2 regions of the Pantoea sp. NSTU24 genome follow, and region 1 is predicted to be linked to the other one. Evidence: riboswitches for the same ligand, from Rfam matches in the RefSeq annotation. Region 1 holds a riboswitch; the other holds the start of a gene.
What was found. Region 1 has a riboswitch for thiamine pyrophosphate ahead of thiB (thiamine ABC transporter substrate binding subunit). Riboswitches for the same ligand answer to the same signal wherever they lie in the genome.

Region 1 (7,717 bases):
CAGAAGGAAACCGTATAACCATGTCCAGCTCCTCTCATATCGCAGTTTTACCCGGTGACGGCATCGGCCCGGAAGTGATGGCGCAGGCGATGAAAGTACTGGAGGCTATCCGTCAGCGCTTTGATATGCAGATCACCACGCAGGAATATGCGGTCGGCGGCATCGCTATCGATCAGTATGGCGAACCTCTGCCACCCGCAACCGTGGCTGGCTGCGAGCAGGCCGATGCGATCCTGTTTGGCTCCGTTGGCGGCCCGAAATGGGAACACCTGCCGCCCGCCGCACAGCCGGAGCGCGGTGCCCTGCTGCCGCTGCGTAAGCACTTTAAGCTGTTCAGTAACCTGCGTCCGGCGGCGCTCTACAGCGGCCTGGAGGCATTCTGCCCGCTGCGCAGCGACATCGCCGCGAAGGGCTTCGATATTCTGTGCGTGCGTGAGCTGACGGGCGGCATCTACTTTGGTCAGCCGAAAGGACGCGAAGGCAACGGCCCGGAAGAGCGCGCCTTCGATACCGAGGTCTATCACCGGTTTGAGATCGAGCGCATCGCCCGCATCGCTTTCGAGTCCGCCCGCAAGCGTCGCAACAAGGTCACGTCGGTCGATAAAGCGAACGTGCTGCAGACCTCGGTCATGTGGCGCGAGATCGTCAACGAGGTGGCTAAAGATTACCCGGACGTGCAGCTGAGCCACATCTATATCGACAACGCCACCATGCAGCTGATCAAGGATCCTTCGCAGTTTGATGTGCTGCTCTGCTCCAACCTGTTTGGTGACATTCTCTCTGACGAATGCGCCATGATTACCGGCTCGATGGGAATGCTGCCTTCTGCCAGCCTGAACGAAGCGGGCTTTGGCCTGTTCGAACCGGCAGGTGGCTCTGCGCCGGACATCGCGGGTCAGAATATTGCTAACCCGATTGCTCAGATCCTGTCGCTGTCGCTGCTGCTGCGTTACAGCCTGAATGCCGATGCGGCTGCCGACAGTATCGAACGCGCCATCAGCCGTGCGCTGGAACAGGGCTACCGCACTAAAGATTTAGCCGGTGATGGCCCAGCGGTCAGCACAGATGAGATGGGCAGCATCATTGCCCGCTTTATCGCCGAGGAAAAATAAAACGATGAAAACCTTATACCAGAAGTTATTTGATGCACATGTCGTTCACGAAGCGCCAGATGAAACGCCGTTACTCTACATCGATCGCCACCTGATCCATGAAGTGACTTCGCCGCAGGCTTTCGATGGGTTGCGCGCGCATGGGCGTAAAGTCCGTCAGCCGGGCAAAACTTTTGCCACCATGGACCACAACGTCTCGACGCAGACTAAAGACATCAATGCCTCCGGCGAGATGGCGCGTATTCAGATGCAGGAGCTGATGAAGAACTGCGCGGAGTTTGGCGTCCAGCTGTATGATCTGAATCACCCTTTCCAGGGCATCGTCCACGTTATTGGCCCTGAGCAGGGCATGACGCTGCCAGGCATGACAATCGTCTGCGGCGATTCACACACAGCGACGCACGGGGCCTTCGGCTCGCTGGCCTTTGGTATCGGTACCTCTGAAGTTGAGCATGTGTTTGCCACCCAGACGCTGAAACAGGGTCGGGCTAAAACCATGAAGATCGAAGTGCTGGGCCAGGCTTCAACCGGCATTACCGCAAAAGATATTGTGCTGGCGATCATCGGCAAAACCGGCAGCGCAGGCGGCACCGGCTATGTGGTTGAATTCTGTGGTCCGGCAATCCAGGCGCTGAGCATGGAAGGCCGTATGACCCTGTGCAACATGGCGATCGAAATGGGCGCGAAAGCGGGCCTGGTCGCTCCGGATGAAACGACCTTCAGCTACCTGAAAGGTCGTCAGTTCTCGCCGCAGGGTGAGAAATGGGAACAGGCCGTAGAGTACTGGCGCACCCTGAAATCTGACGAGGGCGCGCAGTATGATGCGGTGGTCACGCTGCAGGCAGAAGAGATTGCGCCGCAGGTGACCTGGGGCACCAATCCGGGCCAGGTGATTGCGGTGGATCAGGCAATCCCGAATCCGGCCTCGTTTGCCGATCCGGTTGAGCGCGCCTCAGCGGAAAAAGCACTGGCTTACATGAACCTGCAGCCGGGCATCCGACTGACCGACGTCACGATTGATAAAGTGTTCATCGGCTCCTGCACCAATTCCCGTATTGAAGATCTGCGTGCCGCTGCCGCCATCGCAAAAGGCCGCAAAGTTGCGCCGGGCGTGATTGCGATGGTGGTGCCAGGTTCCGGTCCGGTGAAGGCGCAGGCTGAAGCGGAAGGTCTGGATAAAATCTTCCTGGAAGCGGGCTTTGAATGGCGTCTGCCGGGCTGCTCAATGTGCCTGGCGATGAACAATGACCGCCTGAACCCAGGCGAACGCTGTGCATCCACCAGCAACCGTAACTTTGAGGGCCGTCAGGGCCGTGGCGGCCGGACGCACCTGGTCAGCCCGGCGATGGCCGCGGCGGCTGCCGTGACCGGCCATTTTGCCGACATCCGTGAACTGACGACAGGAGCTTAAGTCATGGCGAAAAAATTTACTCAGCACACCGGCATTGTTGCGCCACTGGATGCCGCGAACGTGGATACCGACGCGATCATCCCTAAGCAGTTTTTGCAGAAGGTCACCCGCACCGGCTTTGGCCAGCACCTGTTTCATGACTGGCGCTTCGAAGATGATGCCGGTACGGTGCCGACGCCCGGCTTTGTGCTGAACAAGCCCGAATTCAAAGGCACCAGCATCCTGCTGGCGCGCGAGAACTTTGGCTGCGGCTCCTCACGCGAGCATGCGCCCTGGGCGCTGACCGACTTCGGTTTTCACGTCGTCATCGCGCCGAGCTTTGCGGATATTTTTTACGGCAACAGCTTCAACAACCAGCTGCTGCCAGTGAAATTAAATGAAGAGCAGGTGGATGAGCTGTTCAGACTGGTTGCGGCCCAGCCCGGCATCCGCTTCACCGTTGATCTGGAAGCACAGACGGTCACTGCGGGCGATAAAGTCTATCCGTTTGAGCTGGACGGCTTCCGCCGTCACTGCATGATCAACGGCCTTGACAGCATCGGCCTGACGTTGCAGCACGAAGCCGCGATTTCGCAGTATGAGCAGAATCAGCCCGCCTTCCTGCGCTGATTGCATTAAACAGGGGCGACACCCGGTCGCCCTTCTTCTTTATACGTCCCGCACCCGCGCCGACATCACCAGCGCCACCACCGCCAGCCCGAACGCAAGCCAGTAAACCGCCTCATGTCCCAGCCGCTCACTGAGCGTGCCCTGAATCACACCCGCCAGGATCATGCCGGTCGAGATGGCGTTGGTGAACAGCGTAGTCGCGGCACCTGGCCGTCCCGGCATCAGATCCTGGAACCACAACATCCCGATACCCGCAATAATTCCGACAAACACGGCGTTAAACAGCTGCAGCACCATCAGTGAGGCACGGGAGTTAAACAGCACCAGCCCCAGATAGAACAGCACGCCTGCCGCTACCGCAATGAGCATTAACCGCCGCTTGCCGATACGTCGTGCATAATGTCCGGCCAGCAGCATGACCGGAATCTCCAGCCCTGCCGCCGTGCCCATCAGCAGACCGGCCAGCTTCTCCGGCAGGCCCAGCGTGGTGCTGATATAGAGCGGCATATCAATGATATACATGGTATTGCAGGTCCACATTACTACGGAGGCGAGGAACAGCAGGCGCACATCCCGGTCGCGCCAGCCGCTTACTGGCAGCCCACCACTCTGCATCTGCGGCTGGCTGCGCGGCACCGACGGCAGGGTAAACCAGACCAGCAGGATGCAGAGCAGAAACAGCGCAGCGGCCACGATAAACAGCGTGACAAAGCCGTAGTTCAGCGCGAGGGCAAAGGAGAGCGGCGGGCCGATCACCCACGCCAGCGAGAGCTGCGCACGCATTACCGAACTGAACATCACCGCTTCGCGCGCCGACTGGTCGGCGTACTCGCGCGCCAGCGCAAACAACTGAGGCATGGAGACGCTGGCCAGCGCCGACAGCAGTACGCCCAGGGTGAGCAGCGTCAGATAGTGTCGGGTAAAGGCGAACAGCAGCGCATTGGCCAGCGCCATCAGGCAGCAGAAGAGAATGATATGACGCCGGTCGCCTACGCTGTCTGAGCGCTTTGCCACCAGCATACTCACCACGATCCCGGCCACCGCATTGATGGTAAAGAACAGGCCGACCCAGAAGGGGCGCGCCTGCACCTCGCGCGTCAGAAACAGGCTGAGGGTCGGTGCCTGCAATGCACCGGCCACGCCCAGCATGAAAGAGGCGACCATAAAAGCGAGGTAAACCGGATTGATGCGGCGCTGCCGCGTTAACAGCGATTTCATAGCGAAATCCCTTTCAGGACAAACGGGGGAAAAAAGAAGGGTAGACGATACCGTGCAACATGAAAAAAGCCAGCAGAGATCCTCTGCCGGCGGTGAAAATGCACCCTACTCAGAAAAGCACGTCGCTGAAGCGCGGCGTGAGGGTCGAACGCCATTCCCTGCGGAATGCCTCCCGCTCTTCCCATTGCACAAAGTTTGCTCTTAAAATAGGGCAGGAAAAACAGAGCGCTTTTCAGCGGGAGTTCCCCTTTTATGTCCTCATCACGTCTGAAACAGCAGTTCATCCGCCTGTGGCAGAGCTGTCAGGGGCAGACGCAGGCGATCACCCTCAGCGAACTGGCCGACAGGCTGCATTGCTCACGCCGCCACATGCGTAACCTGCTTAACCGGATGCAGGCTGCGGGCTGGCTAATCTGGCAGGCTGAGGCCGGTCGCGGCAAACGCTCGGTGCTCACCTTCTGCTACACCGGGCTGGCTTTACAGCAGCAGCGCGCCGAGGATCTGCTGGATCAGGATCGTATCGATCAACTGGTTCAGCTGGTCGGGGACAAGAATCAGGTGCGCCAGATGATCGGCGCGCATCTGGGCCGCAGCTTCCGCCAGGGCAAGCATATCCTGCGGGTGCTCTACTATCGGCCACTGCTCAACCTGCTGCCTGGCTCACCGCTGCGGCGCTCGGAAACCCATATTGCGCGCCAGATCTTCAATGGCCTGACGCGAATAAATGAGGAAAACGGGGAAGCCGAGCCGGACATTGCCCATCACTGGCAGCAGACCTCGCCGCTTCACTGGCGTTTCTTTCTGCGCCCGGCAATTCGTTTCCATCACGGCAGAGAGCTGGAGATGGAGGATGTGCTGGCCACGCTGGCGCGTCAGCGCCCGCACCCGCTCTTCGCCCATATTGCAGAGATCGCCTCGCCCGCTCCCTGGACGCTCGACATCCACTTAAGCCAGCCCGACGCGTGGCTGCCCTGGCTGCTCGGCAGCGTGAGTGCAATGATCCTGCCACGCGAATGGCCCACCCTGCCCGACTTTGCCCGCCAGCCGGTGGGCACCGGCCCCTACCGGGTGATCCGCAATCAGGCGAGTCAGCTGAAGATTGAAGCTTTTGATGACTACTTTGGTTTTCGCGCCCTGATTGATGATGTCTCTATCTGGGTGCTGCCCGACATCAGCGATGAGCTGGTCTACGCCGGTGTCCGTCTGCAGGGCGACAGGGGGAGCACTGATGAGGTTCAGGAAGAGAGCCGTCTGGAGGAAGGGTGCTACTACCTGCTGTTCGACCAGCGTTCCGCGCTGGGCCGTAATGCGGCGGTCCGGCGCTGGGTGAGCTATCTGTTTAACCCCATCGCCCTGCTCAACCACGCGGGCGTCGGGTATCAGCGCTACTGGTTCCCGGCCTACGGCCTGCTGCCGCGCTGGCATCACCGCCGCGACCTGAAGCCGGTCGAAAAACCGTCCGGCCTGACCCACCTGACGCTGACCTGGTACAGCCAGCACGTCGAGCATGAGGGTATCGCCAATGCACTGCGGCCGCTGCTGGCTCAGCATGGCGTGACACTGGTGACCCGCGAGATCGACTACGAAAGCTGGTATCAGGGCCAGGCGGAAAGTGACATCTGGCTCGGCAGCGTGAACTTCACCCTGCCACTGAACTATTCGCTGTTTGCACAGCTGTATGAGGTCCCGCTGCTGCACCACTGCCTGCCCATCGACTGGCATGGGGAAGCCGCGCGCTGGCGCGAAAAAACGCTGCCACTGGCCGAATGGAGCAAGCAGTTAGTCGAGGAAGCAGGTCTGCATCCGTTGTTTCACCACTGGCTGCTGCTGGAAGGCCAGCGCAGTATGCGTGGCGTCCGGATGAATACGCTGGGCTGGTTCGATTTTAAATCGGCCTGGTTCGCGCCACCGGCGCTGTAACGCTTTCGCCACGCCGCTGAAATGACTAGAATGTGGCGTTCTCAACGGGGTGCCGCCTGCCACCAGCAAGCAGCTGAGAGAGACCCGTCGAACCTGATTCGGTTAATACCGACGTAGGGATTTGAGAGGCCTCAGTGCTCAGATCCTTTGCGACTCATCCCCTATTCTCCTGAAGGAGCGCAAAGTGTTAAACAAAGTTCTGCCGGTCCTGTTGTTACTCTCCGCCCCCGTTCTGGCGGCTAAGCCGGTGCTCACGGTCTATACCTATGACTCTTTCTCGGCCGACTGGGGCCCTGGCCCGGCAGTAAAAAAAGCCTTTGAAGCCCGCTGCAACTGCGAACTGAAATTTGTCACGCTGGAAGATGGCGTCTCGCTGCTGAACCGCGTGCGGATGGAAGGTAAAAACAGCAAGGCGGATGTGGTGCTGGGACTGGACAACAATCTGGTCCAGGCGGCGCAGAAAACCGGCCTGTTCGCCAGAAGTCAGGTCGACACCGCCAGATTAACCCTGCCTGGTGGCTGGCATGACACGACCTTCATTCCCTTCGACTATGGCTACTTCGCTTTTGTCTATGACAAAACCCGGCTGAAAAACCCGCCGAAAAGCCTGAAAGAGCTGGTCGACAGCCCGCAGAAGTGGCGGGTTATCTACGAAGATCCCCGCACCAGCACACCGGGTTTAGGTCTGCTGCTCTGGATGCAGAAAGTCTATGGTGATCAGGCACCGCAGGCGTGGCAGAAGCTGGCGCAGAAAACCGTGACGGTGACTAAAGGCTGGAGTGAAGCCTATGGCCTGTTCCTGAAAGGGGAAAGCGATCTGGTGCTGAGCTACACCACGTCACCGGCTTATCACATTATCGAAGAGAAGAAAGAGAATTATGCGGCCGCCCCGTTTGCCGAAGGCCACTATCTGCAGGTCGAAGTCGCCGCGCAGTTAGCCAGCAGCAAACAGCCCGAGCTGGCGCAGCAGTTCATGACGTTTATGGTCTCCCCCGACTTCCAGCACACCATTCCAACCGGCAACTGGATGTACCCGGTGACCGCCACACCGCTGCCAGCCGGTTTTAACGCCCTGACGGTGCCCGCCACTGCGCTGCAGTTCTCGCCGGAAGAGGTCGCCAGCCAGCGCGCCAGCTGGATTAGCCAGTGGCAACGCGCAGTCAGTCGCTGATGCCGCGCTGGCTGCTACCCGGCTCATTCGCCACGCTGCTGTTAACCCTGGTGGCGTTTCTGGCCTTCGGCGCGCTCTGGCGCGCCGCACCGGAAACCGACCTGCGCAGCGTGCTGCAGGATGATTACCTGCGCCATGTCATCGCGTTCTCATTCGGTCAGGCACTGCTCTCTGCGCTGCTGTCACTGCTGCCCGCCCTGCCGCTGGCACGGGCGCTCTATCGTCGCCGCTTTCCGGGCCGTCAGCTGTTGCTGCGCCTGTGCGCCATGACCCTGG
Region 2 (7,717 bases), on a different contig from region 1:
CCGATCTGACGCTGATTACCGTCAGCCACTACATTGCCCAGCTTCTGCGTGAAGCCGCCTGCGAGGTCATCGTTCTGGGGGGCCTGTTGCAGAAAAGCAGTGAGTCAGTGGTCGGCCCGCTGACCCGTTACTCCATCCAGCAGGTCCATTTTCACCGGGCATTTGTTGGCGTGGATGGCTGGCATCCGGAAACCGGTTTTACCGGTCGCAATATGCTGCGCTGCGATGTGGTCGATGCCGTACTGGCCAGGGGCGCTGAAAGTTATGCCCTGACCGACGCGTCTAAATTTGGTCAGGTTCACCCTTATCCGCTCTCTTCGGGTTATCAGGTCGGGCATGTGATTACCGACAAAATGCTGGACGCATCAACGGTAACGCAGCTCAGGGAGCAGGCGATCGTGGTCAGCCTGGTCGCGACGGATCAGCCAGAACCGGGTCTCTGAGCCACAGAGTCGCGCAGCATCAGACGGGCGGTAAAGGGAGCCTGTGGATGCCAGTCACCGCCATCCAGCATGGTCAGCAGACGCTTTATGGTCTCGTCAATCATCTCGGTGACCGGCAGCTTCATACTCGACAGCGATGGCGTGACGTAGGGTGCCAGAGGGATATCATCGAAGCCGATCACCGAAACCTGCTCAGGCACCGCAATCTGGCATTCCGTCAGACGTTTAATCGCCCCAATCGCCATTTCATCGTTACTCGCCACCAGTGCGCTGAATGTTACTGCACGCGCCAGCAGCATATCCACAGCGGCCATGCCGCTCTGTGCCGTCCATTTACCCGCCACGATGCGCGCCGGATCAGCCTCGATGCCCGCCGAGGTCAGCGCAGCACGATAACCGGAGAGGCGCTCAATACCGGTTGTTGAGTCCGGCGAGCCGGTGATAAACGCAATATCCCGGTGTCCCTGTGCCAGCAGATGGCTTACCGCCATGGCGCTGCTGGCATGCTGATCGCTGAAAATGCAGTAGCTCTGGTTGATACGCAGCCGCCGGTTGATAACCAGAATCGGCTTATTATGTCGGGAGATAATAGCATCCAGTGCATCAATGCTCAGGAAGCGCGGGTAGATGATGATGCCGTCACAGCGCAGATCGAGCAGAAACTCGATCGCTGCCTGCTCCTGCTCCGCAGAATGCTTACCGTCCGCCAGAATAAGCTGACGACCCTGCTGCTCCAGGATGCGCGCGGAGTGCGCCATCATTTCTGTAAAGTAGCTGCCGCTGTAGAGTGTGTTGGTCATCACCAGCCCGATGGTCTGAGAGGTGCGGGTTGCCAGATTCCGCGCCAGCAGATTGGGCCGGTAGCCGGTTTCAGCAATGGCCTGCAGGACCTGCTCCCGTTTTTGCTGGCCGACATAGCCATTGCCGGAGAGCACGCGTGACACGGTCGCTTTTGAGACGCCCGCCCGTTTTGCCACTTCCTGAATCGTTGCCATGATGCTGCTCCTCTGCTGCGTCCGTCATGCAGTCTACCTAAGCCACTCAATATTGGAAATATTTACCCGGCGTCGGCGCAAATGCCGCCCTGCTTCCCAAGTGATACGCTTCACAAAACCGAAAGCTGCCTGATTTTCGGGCTTGTCGGGAAGTGTAAAGCCCTTCATGATTTTGTGAAACCGGTTTCCTATCAGCCTGTCCGCAGGTACATAAAACATAAATTCTGACCGATTTACCCTACAGAGAAGAGCGATCATGCCCAGAAATTATGCCGAGGTGTCTCGCGCCATCGTTGATGCGCTAGGCGGCCTCACCAACATCGAAGCCGTAACGCACTGTATGACGCGTCTGCGGTTTGTAGTGAAGGATGACACGCAGATTGACTATCCCAGGCTCAAAGCGATTCACGGCGTGCTGGGCGTGGTGCATAACGATACCCAGTGTCAGGTAATTATCGGAAACACAGTATCGCAGGCTTATCAGGCACTGCTGGAACTGGGCTCACCGGGTGCCTCATCCAGCGCACCGGTGAAACGTAAAATCACGTTCAGGCGGATTGGCGCGGGCATACTGGATGCGCTGGTCGGCACGATGTCGCCGTTAATTCCGGCCATTATCGGCGGATCGATGGTGAAACTGCTGGCGATGATTCTGGATATGGCGGGACTGTTTGACAAAGGCTCGTCAACCCTGGTGATCCTCAACGTCATCGGCGACGGCGCATTTTTCTTCCTGCCCGTCATGGTGGCGGCCTCGGCAGCACTGAAATTCAAAACCAACATGTCGCTGGCGATCGCGATTGCCGGTGTGCTGGTTCATCCCACCTTTATCGATCTGATGGCGAAAGCCGCGCAGGGGCAGCCGGTAGAGTTTGCCCTGATTCCGGTGACAGCGGTGAAATACACCTACACCGTCATCCCGGCACTGGTGATGACCTGGATCCTGTCGCACATTGAGCGCGGCGTGGACCGCATCACGCCTGCCGTGACGAAAAACTTCCTGAAACCGATGCTGATTGTGCTGATTGCCGCGCCCATCGCCATTGTGCTGATTGGCCCGATTGGCATCTGGATCGGCAGCGGCATCTCTGCACTGGTCTATACCGTTCATGACTATCTTGGCTGGCTTTCTGTGGCCATCATGGGGGCGATCTGGCCGCTGCTGGTGATGACCGGGATGCACCGGGTCTTTACGCCAACCATCATCCAGACCATTGCTGAAACCGGAAAAGAGGGCATGGTGATGCCGTCTGAGATTGGCGCCAACCTGTCACTGGGTGGGTCGTCCCTGGCGGTGGCGTTTCGCACTAAAAACCGCGAACTGCGCCAGACCGCGCTGGCCGCAGCGGCCTCCGCAATTGTGGCGGGCATTTCAGAACCTGCACTGTATGGTGTGGCGGTTCGTCTGAAGCGACCACTGATCGCCTGCCTCATCAGCGGATTTATCTGCGGTGCCGTCGCGGGAATTGGCGGGCTGGCCAGTCATTCAATGGCCTCACCTGGCCTCTTTACCAGCGTCCAGTTTTTTGATCCTGCCAATCCGATGACGATCGTCTGGGTCGGCGCGGTAATGATTCTGTCCGTCGTGCTGTCATTTGTTCTGACGCTGTTACTGGGCTTCGAGGATATTCCGGAGACGGAACCGCAGCCCGCATCGCAGACCTCGCCCGTGACTGAACGTACTAACGCAATTAGCAGCCATTAAAGGAACCGGTCAACGCGACCAGAAAAAAAGAGGATTGCATGTCTGAATCAAGGTTTCCGCAAGGATTTTTATGGGGTGGCGCGCTGGCCGCGAACCAGAGTGAAGGTGGCTTTCGCGAGAGCGGAAAAGGCTTAACTACTGTTGATATGATCCCACATGGTCCGCACCGTATGCCGGTCAAGCTGGGGCTGGAAAAGCGATTTACCCTGCGTGACGATGAGTTCTATCCCAGCCATGAGGCTATCGATTTCTATCATCGCTACCGGGAAGATATTGCGCTGATGGCAGAGATGGGGTTCAGCGTGTTCCGTACCTCCATTGCCTGGAGTCGGCTCTATCCGAATGGAGATGAGCTGACGCCTGCCCCGGCTGGCATCGCCTTCTACCGTGCGGTGTTTGAGGAGTGCCGCAAATACGGTATCGAACCGCTGGTCACGCTCTGCCATTTTGATGTGCCGATGCATCTGGTCACCGAATATGGCTCATGGCGCAACAGGAAGATGGTCGACTTCTTCGCCCGCTACGCCCGCAGCTGCTTTGAAGCGTTTGATGGTCTGGTGAAGTACTGGCTGACCTTCAACGAGATTAATATTCTGCTGCACAGTCCGTTCTCTGGTGCAGGCTTAGTGTTTGAACCCGGTGAGAATAAGGAGCAGGTTAAGTATCAGGCGGCGCATCATGAGCTGGTCGCCAGCGCCCTGGTGACGCGCATCGCGCATGAGGTGAACCCGGCGAATCAGGTCGGCTGCATGCTGGCAGGCGGGAACTTCTACCCGTGGTCCAGCAAACCAGAAGATGTCTGGGCGGCGCTGGAAAAGGATCGTGAGAACCTCTTCTTTATCGACGTGCAGGCACGGGGCGCGTATCCCGCTTATGCCGCCCGCCTGTTCCGGGAAAAGGGGATTACGCTTGAGATCGCCGACGGGGATGATGAGATCCTGAAAAACAGCGTCGATTTTGTCTCGTTCAGCTATTACGCCTCACGCTGCGCCTCGGCAGAAATGAATGAGCAAAACAGCAGCGCCGCCAATGTGGTGAAATCCCTGACTAACCCACACGTGCCGCGCAGCGAATGGGGTTGGGGCATCGATCCACTCGGCTTACGCATCACCATGAATATGATGTATGACCGCTATCAGAAGCCGCTGTTCCTGGTGGAAAATGGTCTGGGCGCGCGCGATGAGATCGATGATAACGGCGAGATCAATGACGATTACCGCATCAGCTATCTTCGTGAACATATCCGCGCGATGGGTGATGCCATTGAAGATGGCGTGCCGGTGCTGGGCTACACCAGCTGGGGCTGCATCGATCTGGTGGCGGCCTCAACCGGAGAGATGAGCAAGCGCTATGGCTTTGTTTATGTTGACCGCGACGATCGCGGAAACGGCACGCTGGCGCGCATGCGTAAAAAGTCATTCTGGTGGTACAAAAAAGTGATCGCCAGCAACGGCACCGATCTTGAGTGACACCGTCACACAGGGCCGGTAATGTGCCCGTCAGCAGCAGTGGCAGAGACGCTCAACGGCCTCTCTGCCGATTGTGCTCTGGCAGAAATTATCGTATAACCACTGTCTCCGAGGGGTGTCCTGTAACGGGCTGAGATGGCGTAAGCCGAACCCTTTGAACCTGATCTGGGTCATGCCAGCGAAGGGACGGGTCGGCAGATTCTTCTGTCTTATCTCCTGCATTATCCCCTGTTCCAGACCGTATGCCCGGATCTCCCTGACAACCGGAGATCCTATGTCACGTCCGCTTTTCGATACCGGCTTTTATGGCCGTCTGCGCCAGCAGGCGGGTCCCCACTGGCACGCCTATGTTGCGCATGACTTCGTGCAGCAACTCGGCCAGGGTACGCTGCCCGCCGCCGCTTTCCGGCATTATCTGGTGCAGGACTACCAGTTTCTGCTGCACTTTGCCCGCGCCTGGGGCCTGCTGATCAGCAAACTCACCGATCCAGACGCGCTGCGTCATGCGACCACCTCACTTAATGCCATCATCAATGAACTGCCGTTGCACCAGACTTACTGCCGGCAATGGGGCATCAGCGAAACCGATATGGCCGCAGAACCTGAAGCAATGGACACGCTGAACTACACCCGCTATGTGCTGGATGTCGGCCACACCGGCGATGCGCTGGCGTTGATGCCCTGCGTCGCCGGTTATGCCGAGATCGGCCTGAACCTGCTGCACGACCCATCTACCCGCTTTGAAGGTAATCCTTATGCGGCGTGGATAGAGAACTACGGCGATAAAAGCTATCTGACGGGCGTTCGCCGCTCGCTCTCCCTGTTTGAACGGCTGGCGCATGAGTGCGCCGGTGAAGCACGATTTGATCAGCTGACGGACATTTTCACCACAGCGACCCGGCTGGAATCGGCTTTCTGGCAGATGGGGCTGAATCAGGTGACCAGCCTGGAGAATGACGCATGAGGATCACGACCCTGCCTGCCGCACCGGGGATTCTGGTGCGTCAGCTCACCCTGAATTTCGGGCTGCAGCCGCTCTTCAGTCAGCTTGATCTGGAAATTGCAGGCGGAAAAATCACCGCGCTGCTCGGGGCCAGCGGCGTCGGTAAAAGCAGCCTGATGCGGGTCATTGCCGGACTGACACCACCCGTCGCCGGAGAAGTCAGCGGCAGCGATGGGCTGCCGCTGACCGGCCGCATCGCCTGGATGGGGCAGCAGGATCTGCTCTATCCCTGGCTGACGATAGAACAGAATGTCTGCCTTGCCAGCCGTCTGCGCGGGGAAAAGGCTGACCCCGGCCGGGCGCGGCATCTTCTTGCGCAGGTCGGGCTGAGCCACTGCGCCCGCGCACGGCCTGCGACGCTCTCCGGTGGGATGCGGCAGCGGGCGGCACTGGCGCGTACGCTCTATACCCGTCAGCCCGTCGTTCTGATGGACGAGCCCTTCTCGGCGCTGGATGCCCTGACCCGCAGTCAGATTCAGACGCTGGCCGCAGAGGTGCTGGCCGATCATACGGTCCTGCTGATTACTCATGATGTGGCGGAAGCCTGCCGGCTCGCGCACCATTGTCTGGTCATCGGTCCGGCGGGCGTTGAAGCCTGCCCGCCTCTACCGGGAGAGCCGCCCCGCGCCGCCGATGACCTCCATGTTATCCGGAGTCAGGCCACACTGCTGAAACAGCTGAGCAGGGTAGCCGGATGAGATTACAGGCAGGCTTTAACGGCTTTCGCCGTATCCTGATGATCGCCGCCGGGCTGATTGCAGTGTGGTGGCTTGCCACACTGACCGCTGTTCCGGCCTTTCTGCTGCCCTCACCCGCCTCGGTCGCCGCCGCGCTGTGGCAGAACGCGGACTACCTGATGCATCACACGCTGATCACCCTGTCCGAGATCCTCAGCGGCATGGTTGCCGGCGTACTGCTGGGTGGCGCACTGGCGCTGGGCATGACCTTTTCGCCGGGGCTGCGGCGCTGGATGATGCCGCTGGTGATCATCAGCCAGGCGATCCCGGTCTTTGCCCTGGCTCCATTGCTGGTGCTCTGGTTTGGCTTCGGCATGGGAGCAAAAGTCGCAATGGCGATTCTGGTGATCTTCTTTCCCGTAACCGCCACCTTTTCTGATGGCCTGCGTCGCGTCACACCTGGCTACCTCGATCTGGCTCGCACCCTGGGCGCGTCACAGGCCACGCAGGTGTGGCATGTCCGGCTGCCCGCCGCGCTGCCTGCGCTGGGCTCCGGCCTGCGTATGGCTGCAGCGGTCGCGCCCATTGGTGCCATCATCGGCGAATGGGTCGGTTCAGCCGAAGGGCTGGGATACGTGATGCTGAACGCTAATGCCCGGATGCAGAGTGACCTCTGTTTCGCTGCCCTGTTTATTCTGGTGCTGATGACGCTGGCCCTGTGGCTGACGCTCGACCGTCTGCTGCGCCGCCTGATCGCCTGGGCACCGGAAACCCCCTGATGACCTCACTGATGAGAAACGCTATGACAAAAATGCCCTTGTTTATTCTGCTAATCAGCGCCTCCCTCGCCGCCCGGGCGCAGACGATGGAAAAAATGACCCTGGTGCTCGACTGGTATATCAATCCCGATCACGCCCCGCTGCTGGTGGCTCAGCAGAGCGGTGCCTTTGCCGCAGAGGGGCTGGAGGTGACGATGATCCCGCCCTCCGACCCTGCGCTGCCGCCGCGTCTGGTGGCCGCGAAGCAGGCTGACCTCGCCATCACCTATCAGCCGCAGTTGCACTTCTTTGCCGATCAGGGCCTGCCGCTGATGCGGGTCGGTACGCTGGTCGATACGCCCCTGAATACCCTGATGACGCTGGATAAATCCATCCGGCAGCCGGGCGATCTGAAAGGCAAGCGCATCGGTTACTCCGTCAGCGGCATCGAGCAGGCAACGCTGGCCACCATGCTGGCCCACAACGGGGTGAGCAGTGACCAGGTTAAACTGGTTAACGTCAACTTTCAGCTGACCAGTGCCCTGCTGACCGGCCAGGTGGATGCGGTCATCGGCGGCTATCGCAATATTGAAGCGCTGGAACTGAAACAGCAGGGTAAAGATCCGGTGGTTTTTAACATCGAGGATTATGGGGTGCCGGCTTATGA

Region 2: another riboswitch for thiamine pyrophosphate. It lies ahead of ACLHDD_RS20165 (TenA family protein); the one in region 1 lies ahead of thiB (thiamine ABC transporter substrate binding subunit).

The regions. Positions count from the first base shown of each region.
Region 1 covers NZ_JBKIWZ010000001.1:67,563-75,279, reverse strand. The annotation lists gene leuA (2-isopropylmalate synthase) at 1-18, shown strand, start outside; gene leuB (3-isopropylmalate dehydrogenase) at 21-1,112, shown strand; gene leuC (3-isopropylmalate dehydratase large subunit) at 1,117-2,523, shown strand; gene leuD (3-isopropylmalate dehydratase small subunit) at 2,527-3,132, shown strand; gene ACLHDD_RS00285 (MFS transporter) at 3,172-4,350, opposite strand; gene sgrR (HTH-type transcriptional regulator SgrR) at 4,603-6,270, shown strand; TPP riboswitch at 6,306-6,408, shown strand; gene thiB (thiamine ABC transporter substrate binding subunit) at 6,455-7,441, shown strand; gene thiP (thiamine/thiamine pyrophosphate ABC transporter permease ThiP) at 7,417-7,717, shown strand, end outside.
Region 2 covers NZ_JBKIWZ010000003.1:342,446-350,162, forward strand. The annotation lists gene ACLHDD_RS20145 (DNA-binding transcriptional regulator YciT) at 1-443, shown strand, start outside; gene ACLHDD_RS20150 (LacI family DNA-binding transcriptional regulator) at 422-1,438, opposite strand; gene ascF (PTS cellobiose/arbutin/salicin transporter subunit IIBC) at 1,695-3,143, shown strand; gene ACLHDD_RS20160 (6-phospho-beta-glucosidase) at 3,182-4,612, shown strand; TPP riboswitch at 4,714-4,816, shown strand; gene ACLHDD_RS20165 (TenA family protein) at 4,887-5,576, shown strand; gene ACLHDD_RS20170 (ABC transporter ATP-binding protein) at 5,573-6,313, shown strand; gene ACLHDD_RS20175 (ABC transporter permease) at 6,310-7,071, shown strand; gene ACLHDD_RS20180 (ABC transporter substrate-binding protein) at 7,095-7,717, shown strand, end outside.